2 regions of the Actinoplanes subglobosus genome follow, and region 1 is predicted to be linked to the other one. Evidence: riboswitches for the same ligand, from Rfam matches in the RefSeq annotation. Region 1 holds a riboswitch; the other holds the start of a gene.
What was found. Region 1 has a riboswitch for cyclic di-GMP ahead of ACFO0C_RS06275 (Calx-beta domain-containing protein). Riboswitches for the same ligand answer to the same signal wherever they lie in the genome.

Region 1 (4,511 bases):
CGCCTCGTACACCGTGACCCTCGGCTCTCCGGCGGCCGACGACGTCACGCTGGAGGCGTCGATCATCGACGTCACCACCACCGACGGTGGCTCCGGTCCGGGTAAGGACGACTACACCGCGCCGGCGAACCCGATCACCATCCTCAAGGGGCAGACCACGGCGACGGTCAGCGTCCCGGTCACCGACGACACCGCTTACGAGGGCCAGGAGACCGCGACGGTACGGGTGTCCCTGGGCACCGGAGAGTCGGAGGCGATCGGTGGTCCCGCCGACGGAACACTGACGATCACCGACAACGACGCGGTCCCCACGATCGCCCTGACCTCGGTGGAGGGTGCCGAGGGTGCCCCGCTGTCGGTCGTCGCCCGGCCGACCGGTGTGGCCGAGCGCGCGATGTCCTACACGCTGACCGCGGCCGGTGACGCGACCGCCGGCAACGACCCCGCCGAGCCCGCCGACTGGACGAACAACCTGACGACGGGCACGGTCCCGGCCGGCACGGCGTCGAACACGGCGCTCGACTTCGGTTCGATCCCGCTGCTCGCCGACACGGTCGACGAGCCGGTGGAGACGGTCAAGGTGACGGCGCACAACTCGACGGTGACCACGCCGGACGTCTCCGCCTTCTACCGGATCACCGACGACCCGCTGGACAAGGCGCCGTCGGCGGCGCTGGGCTCGTCCTCGGTGACGGAGGCGGGTGGCCCGGCGCAGGTGCCGGTGACGCTCACCTTCGACAGCGCCAACGGCGCGACCTCGACCGAGCGGCCGATCTCGATCACCTATCAGGTCCTGGCGGGCAACACGACAGCCTCGGACCGTGGTAACCCGACCACCGCGAACCCGCTGGTGTTCGCACCCGGAACGACGAGTGACGTGATCCGGATCCCGATCGTCGACGACGTGGAGGACGAGTCGGACGAGACGTTCCGGGTGAAGGCCACCGCCGTCAACCCGTCGGACGTCACGTTCACCGCCGACACCGCGTCGGTCGTGATCATCGACAACGACGACCCGGTGACGCCGACGAACCCCGGCGGCCCGAGCACTCCGGGTGGTACGCCGTCGTTCTCGGTCGCGGACGTGGCGGTCTCGGAGTCGGCCGCGAACGCCACCTTCACGGTGACGCTGAGTTCGGCGGCACCCGGTGACGTCGACCTGGCCGTCGCGATCAAGGACGGTACGGCGAGCGACGCGATCACCGGTCCGGGCGGCGACGACTACGACGCCCCGTCGACCTCGCTGGTCATCGCCAAGGGCGCCCGGACCGGTCAGATCACCGTGCCGCTGCGTCCGGACCAGGTCTACGAGGGTGAGGAGACGGCCCAGCTCACGGTGGCCCTGGCCGGCGGTGAGACGGACGCCACCGGCGCGGCCAAGCAGGTGAACCTGACGATCACCGACGACGACGCCCGGCCGACGGTCGCGGTGCAGCCGGTGACCGTCGCCGAGGGGGAGAACGTCACCGTCTCGGGAACCGTCACCGGTGTCGCCCAGCGGGAGCTCACCATCACGGCGCCGACCGTGACCGCTGGTGGCGGCGGTGGTGACCCGCTGGAGGAGAACGAGTTCGACTACGCCGGCGACGACGCGACGGTGCCGGCCGGCACCGCGAGCGGGTCGACCGTGGAGCTGGGCACGATCCAGTTCTCCGACGACACCGTGGACGAGGACACCGAGACCCTGTCGGTGAACTTCGCGCAGAGTGGCACGGCGACCCGTTCCCAGGCACCGACGGTATTCAAGATCACCGACGATCCGGACGACGTCGCGCCGACGGTGACGATCGCCGACGCGGACAGCGCGGAGAGCGCCGGCACTGTCGAACTGGAGGTGTCGCTGGAGTTCACCGGCGACACCACCGGCACCGAGCGGACCGTCACCGTGCCGTGGCGGACCATCGCCGGTACCGCGAAGGCCGGTGAGGACTTCACCGCGTCGTCCGGCACGGTGACGATCACGCCGCCCGCGGGTTCGGCCACGGTCTCGGTTCCGCTGCTCACCGACGATCAGAAGGAGACCGAGCAGACCTTCAGCGTCTTCCTGAGTGGTGCGAAACCGTCGGACGTGACGATCACGAAGCCGAAGGGCATCGTCACGATCGACGACGACGACAAGGCGAAGACACCGACGCTCTCGGCGCCGGGAACGGTCACCGGCAGCGGGCGGATCGCGATCACCGGCCGGGCCGGCGCGGGCTCGACCGTACAGCTGCTGAGTGCGCCCGGCACGTCGGGCGGTGAGTTCAAGGTGGTCCTGACCGCTGTCGCGGACCGGGACGGCAAGTTCGCCTTCAACCCGAACTTCACCGCCGGGTACCGCCTGATGGTGAAGGCCGACAACCTGACCTCGGCGGTACGGACCGTTCAGCTCCGGCAGGATCCGACCATCACCGTGGCCTCGAACGCCCGCGGCGCCGCGACCGTGACGGTGACCGGCGACCCGGCCCGCGGCGGTCAGGACGTGCGTGTGCAGCAGTTGGTGGGCCGGAGGTGGGAGACGGTCGCGACCGGTGAGCTGAACAAGAACGGCAAGTTCACCACCACCGAACGGAACCTGCGCGCCGGTAACCACTCGTTCCGCGCGGTCGTCGCGGCGACGCCGTCGCTCGGCATCCTGGCGGGCACGTCACCGGCGAAGCAGATCCGGGTCAGATGATCGAAGTGTGTCGACAGTGGAGGGCGGCCCGACGGGCCGCCCTCCGCCGTTTAGACATGATGTGAAGGTTTTTATACCGAAAAACGCGTTCCGCCGATAACGGTGCGATACGCCGGTTAGATTACGGATGGCTCGGCCTCACACTGGATCTTGTTTTCCCGGTGTCTGCGCTGCTGAGGGCCGGTACAACACCGCCCCCACCGCCCCTTAGGTGCGGTACCCGAACAGGCAAACCCGTCGCGAGGCGGGGACGCAAAGCCAGGGGCCTCCCCGCTGGAGGTTGCCCAGCCGCCGAAGGAGACAGAAGGACATGCACTATCACACCCGCCGTACGGGGTCGGGCGGTTCCGTGCCGCTCGCTCTGCGCGGTCCGAAATCGGTGCGAACGCTCTTGTCGGCCGCCGTCGCCGGTGCAATCGGCCTCGCGCCCGCCGTCTTCGTCGCGTCGCCCGCGTACGCGATGGTCCCGACCTTCACCGTCACCACGACCGCGACGGCCTCGGCGCCGATCGTCGAGACGGCGACCACCACCGTGTCCGGTGGAGTGACCACGGTCACGCAGAAGAAGGCCACGGTCTTCGTCACGCTGTCGGAAGCCGCCCCTGACGGCGGTGTGGAGATTCCACTGGAGATCGGTGGATCCGCCACGAACGACACGGCCGTCGGTGGTGCCGACTCGGTCACCACCCGCGACTTCACCACGCCCATCACCTCCACGGTGACGATCGACGCGGGCGAGTTCAGCTCCTCGATCGACGTCGAGATCTACGACGACAAGATGGACGAGGACGACACCCAGTTCTTCACCGTCCGCGTCCCGTCGGACTACACCGACATCGCACCGCTGTCCGCGGCGACCCGGGCCACCAAGGTCTACATCGCTGACGACGAGGCCACCCCGACCGTGTCGGTCGGCGACGCGGGAACGGTGACCGAGGCCGACGACGCCTCGCTGCTCTTCCCGATCACCCTCAGTGGCCGTTCCGAGAAGACCGTGACGGTCGAGGCGACCACGGCCAACGGGGTCACCGCGGGCGACAGCTACGGGGCGACCGCGGGCAGCGACTACACGGCGCTGAACAAGACGGTCGTGACCGTTCAGAAGAACTCGGTCTCCGGCGTCGCCGTGGTGCCGGTCCTCAACGACGAGGTCGTCGAGGCCAGCCCGGAGAAGCTGACGCTCTCGATCGCCAATCCCACGAACGCGACTCTGGGTACGCCCACGAGCGGTTCCGGCAGCATCACCGACGACGAGGCCGCACCGACGGTCAAGCTGTCGCTCGACCCGCTGCCGTCCTACGAGACCGACGCGGTGACGACCTTCCGTCCGGAGGGCAACACCGGCGAGGCCGCCAAGACGATCAACGTGAAGCTCAGCGGCACGTCGAGCATCCCGGTGCGTCTCAACTACGAGTTCGTGCCCGGCAACGGCACCTACCCGGCCACGAAGGACAAGGACTACAAGGGCGCCTCCGGCACCCTGACCATCGCGCCGAACCAGACCTCGGCCACCATCCCGGTGACGTTCATCGGTGACACCATCTTCGAGCCCGGCTCGGACAGCGACCGGACGACCAACGACGATCCCGCCACCGACGGCGAGACCTTCGCGATCGTCCTGACCAGCCCGAACGGGTCGGTGAGCGCCGACAACCTGGGTGCCGCGAACGCCACCACCTTCACCATCGGTGACGACGACTCGGGCCCGGCGACCTTCGCCACCAGCAACGTCGAGGTGAAGGAGGGCGACTCCGGAACCACCGTCGTCAAGGTGCCGGTGACGCTCAGCGCTCCGCTGGACATCGACGCGGTCCTGCCGGTCTCGGTGACCCCGATCTCCGCTGTGGACGAC
Region 2 (4,511 bases), on a different contig from region 1:
TCGGCATCGCCTACGGACTAGGCATGGTGCGGCTCGACCAGACCCTTGAACTCACTCAGCGTGACCAATGGACAGCGCAACTCGCCTGGGTCGCCTGGATCACGATGACCGCCGCCGCGATCGGCGCCGTGGTCGCGACCGGCCTGCGGCCCCGCTGGTCACCCCGCCCCGTCGCCGCCGGCGGCGCCCTGGCGATGGGTCTGGCCGCCGGCCTGGGCGCGCTCGCGGTGCTGCCGCTGACCATGCAGCCGGCCCGGTCCGCCCAGGTCGCCGGGGTGCAGCCGGTCCTGGTCATCGGCATCTGCGCGGGTCTCGGCGCGGCCGTCGGCATCTTCGCCGCGTACGCCGCCGCCGCCCGGGCCGTGGCCCGCTGGAGCCTCTCCACCCTGACCGTGGCGGTGTGGACGGTGGCCCTGATCTCGGTCGCCCCGTCCCTGCTGCCCGGCCACACCCAGGACACGGCACGCCTCGGCGTCCTCGACGGCGACCTCATCCCGGGGGCCGTCGCCGGACAGACCCCGTTCGTCACGATGCCGGTGATCGCCCTGATCGCCGGGCTGATCATCGGCTGGGCCGCCCGCGGCCGGAAGATGCCGACCCTCACAGTGGCCCTCAGCGGACTCGCCGGACCCGCCCTGCTCACCGTGGCCTACCTGATCGCCGGTCCCGGTTCGGGCGGCGGCTTCCACTTCGACCCCTACTGGGGAGCGATGATCGCCAGCGGTGCCGGCGTGCTCGGGTCGGTGCTGGCCGCCATCGTCCGCGGCACTCCCGAGACCGCCCGCGGCCCGGAGCCGGAGAGCCCCGCCGACGACTCACCCACCGACGCCAAGCCCGAACCGACCGGCGCCAAGCCCGAGCCGGCCGCCGCGGGCCGGGCCACGCTGCCCCGCCGTGACGTGCCCGTGCAGTCCGCTATCGCCCAGGCCGCGGCCGCCGCGGCTCGGCGCCCGGAGAACGAGCTGCGCCCCTCGGACACCGGAGTCATCCCGGTCGCGGCCGCCGATCGGCCACACCCGCTCCAGGATCTCGCCGCTGCCGGGGTCGCGCCGGCCACCGTCTACCCTCCGGCGCCTTACGGTCAGACTCCGGCCGCGACCGATCCGCGTTCCTCCGACCCGCGCTCCGCCGACCCCCGCTCCGCCGACCCCCGCTCCGCCGACCCGCGCTCCGCCGAGCCGCGTTTCTCCGGGCAACAGCAGCAACAGCCCGCCAAGGCCGGCGGAGGTCTGCGACGCGGATGGCGTACGCGTAAGCCCGCCCCCGCACCCCAGCCCGCCACACCGTCGCAGGCACTGACCGGTGACAGCGGTTCGTTCAACGGCTTCGCCGCCAACCAGCCCGGCCCGCGCACCGGTATCAACACGGCCGAGCACCCGCGGGTCGCGCAGCGGGCCCCGCTGACACCGGAGCCGACCCCGATCAGCGCCCCGCTCCCGCACCCGACGCCGATCGCGCCGCCACCCACCGCGCCGCCCGCCGCCCGCGGCCCGCGGGACCGCAAGGAAGAGGACTACGTCGACTGGGTGAACGGCCTCGGCGGCTCCTGACGACAACCGCTCGACGTTGGTATCAAGAACTGGTAAATCCGTGGCCAGGGATGATTTCGGCGCCGTAAAACATCGGCGAACACCGATGGAATGATGCGGTCGGGAGGTACCGCCGAGCCCTCCGAACCATGACGATGGTCGATGTCCGAGTTCATCCCCACTCGACATCGGGAGTCCGAACATGATCACCCGCATCGGCCGGTTCCTCTCCGGCCTCGCCATGGTCCTGGCCCTCTCCGGAACCGCTCTCGTCGCCCCCGCGATCGTCTCGCCGACCTCGACCGACGCCGCCCAGGCAGCCGTCTACTCGAGCTGCACGATCAGCCGCTGCTCGGCAGCGCGCACCGCTTTCACCGGCTGGCAGTCCCTCGGCTGGCCGACGTCGGCCGGCTGGTACTCGTGGCCCTACGGCAACTACAACTACACCGGCGGCCAGTTCTACAACCGCGAGGGCCAGCTGCCCTCAGCCACGTACAGCGAATACGACGTCTACTCCCGCGCCCGCGGAGCCTCCCGCGACGCCTACCGCATCGTGGTCAACCGCAGCACCCGCGTCGCCTACTTCACCCCCGACCACTACGTCACTTTCTACAAGCTTTAAACCTTTTCGTTTCGTACGCGCGGCGGCCGTCCCGGACAGCCGCCGCGCCGCGTTTCCGCCCGCGAATAGCAACTCGCCCGGTGCCGGCAACCATCCCGCAACCGCCTAGCACCGAGTCAGAGCTAAGGCGGGGAAATCCTGGAACCCGCACGAAAAACCTGCGCCACGAGTCTTTAGACCAGCGTCTCCCCGACCGAACAACCTGGCGCAAGCAAAAACGAGCACCCGCTCGGCCGATAAAAGCAAACCCGCCGCAAGACGGGGACGCAAAGCCACAGGGCCCACGAGGCCGGCTGGGCTACCGACCAAGGGGAGACACACATATGCGCAACATGGTCCAGCTGCTGGGCGGCGTCGCCGTCGCCGGAGTCGTAGCCGCCGGCTCCACCGCCTTCACCGCCGCGGGCGTGGTTGACAGCACCGGCGCGAACATCCTCCAGGGCGGCAAGGTTGCCGTGACCGTCGACGAGGGCGCAGACCTCCAAGCCATCACCTTCGACACCGACGCTACCAACGCGGATCAGATCACCGCGGTCCACGTCACGCTCGAAGACGCCGCGGGTGCCGCCTTTGTCACCGCGACCGGCACTGTCAAGATCAGCATGACCGGCGAAACCGGCGCTGCCGATACCATCAGCACCTGCACCTACTCCGGCGGCGGTGGCATCTGGGACTGCACCCCCACAAGTGCCGGCTTCTGGACCGGCCCGATTAGCGCTGTCTCGGTCTCCGTCTGGCTCGCCTAGTGCAAGACTAGGTAGACCTGCATCAGCCGCGTGCCTGAACCGGGCACGCGGCTGACTCATTTAGCGCCGAGTCATCCGCCGGAGTCACCATTCCGAAGATAGCTAGACGCGTGGCAATGGCCGCCGTTCTCGCGATGGCGGCCATTGGCACGTGGGCGGCCATGACCAAGCAGGTGACATACATTCGCACCTATGGCGTCAGCATGAACCCCGTGTACTACGAGGGGGACCTGGTCTTCGTCAGGAAGTCCGAATCTTACGAGGTCGGGCAGATCGCTGCGTATCATGGGGTCGGAGGCGTTCAGGTCCTGCACCGCATTATTGGCGGGGATGCAAGGAATGGATTCGTCTTCAAGGGTGACAATAACGACTCAACCGACGAGGTCTACCCGACCGCCGAGGAACTGATCGGCCGCGCTGTGCTGCATGTCCCTCATGGAGGGACGTGGCTACAACCAGTTCTCAGCCCTACCGGCCTCGGCATGATCGGCTTCCTCTTCGTGAGCGGTGGTGCGGTCACAGCGAAGAGCCGCCGGGATATTCCGCGTGGTCGCCGAAAAAAGAAAGTGAAGGGCATGTCTGCCGGAGGCGGCTCATGGGCTACCGCTGCGGCCATGGTCAAGGCCGTAAGCCGTCTTCATCCTGCCCTCCGCACACTCGCGGTGTTCGTTGTCATCAGCGGCATGACCGGACTTTTCCTAGGGTTTCTGGGCTGGATGAAGCCAGTCGAGGAGGCCACACCAACTTCGGGAAAATCCGGCGAGAATCTTGCCTTCTCCTACTCAGCCGAAGTTCCTCGTTCGGCTGCATATGACGGAACTACGGTCTACTCACCCGACCCGATATTCCGAAAGCTGGCCCATCTCGTCGATCTTCATTTGTCATATCGCGGGCAGCCTGGCCGAATTCAGGTCGACGCAAGACTCGCATCGCAGAACGGCTGGCACAAGACGGTTCAGCTTTCACAGCAGAAGCAGTTCGCCACCGTGCAGTACACCGACACCGTCGGCCTGGATCTGAACATGTTGCAGCAGATCGCGACGGACGCTGGTTTGGCGATCGGCGCAGACATGGGCGCGATCACCGTTACCGTCACGGCACAGGTTGAGCATGGCGACGGGACTTCCTTCAAGCCGGCGATTTCACTCAACCTGACGCCGCTCCAGCTGACACTTGCCGGTGTTCCGGACTCCTTGAATGTCGACTCGTCGAGCGTCAACTCAGGCAGCACCCATCAAGCTCGCCAGATCGGCGCCTTCGGTTACGACCTCCTCACCGCTGCTGATGCTCGCCGCTACGCGGTGTACCTGCTCCTAGTTGCGCTGATCGGCGCCGGCATCATCGCAACGATGGCCTTGCGGCACGTGCCGTTGCGGACTCGGACGCAGATCCAGCGCCGCTACCCGCACATGCTGGTTCCGGTTGAGCCGATGGCCAGTCCGCCGGGGAAGCCCGTCGTCATCGTCGACACCTTTCCGGCACTGGTGAAGCTAGCCGAGAAGTACGGGCAGATGATCCTCACCTGGACACGGCCTGACGGTGCTGACGACTTCGTGGTCCGAGACGAGGGCATTCTCTACCGGTACCGGATCGAGCCGCCGCCCGCCCCGGTGA

Region 2: it holds a riboswitch for cyclic di-GMP, as region 1 does, so the genes downstream of both, ACFO0C_RS11630 (hypothetical protein) here and ACFO0C_RS06275 (Calx-beta domain-containing protein) in region 1, are expected to answer to the same signal.

What each region holds. Positions count from the first base shown of each region.
Region 1 covers NZ_JBHSBL010000006.1:1,940-6,450, forward strand. The annotation lists partial or broken gene ACFO0C_RS06270 (beta strand repeat-containing protein) at 1-2,659, shown strand, start outside; cyclic di-GMP riboswitch class I at 2,877-2,955, shown strand; gene ACFO0C_RS06275 (Calx-beta domain-containing protein) at 3,039-4,511, shown strand, end outside.
Region 2 covers NZ_JBHSBL010000012.1:139,331-143,841, forward strand. The annotation lists gene ACFO0C_RS11620 (hypothetical protein) at 1-1,550, shown strand, start outside; gene ACFO0C_RS11625 (ribonuclease domain-containing protein) at 1,732-2,151, shown strand; cyclic di-GMP riboswitch class I at 2,383-2,457, shown strand; gene ACFO0C_RS11630 (hypothetical protein) at 2,475-2,897, shown strand; gene ACFO0C_RS11635 (S24 family peptidase) at 3,014-4,511, shown strand, end outside.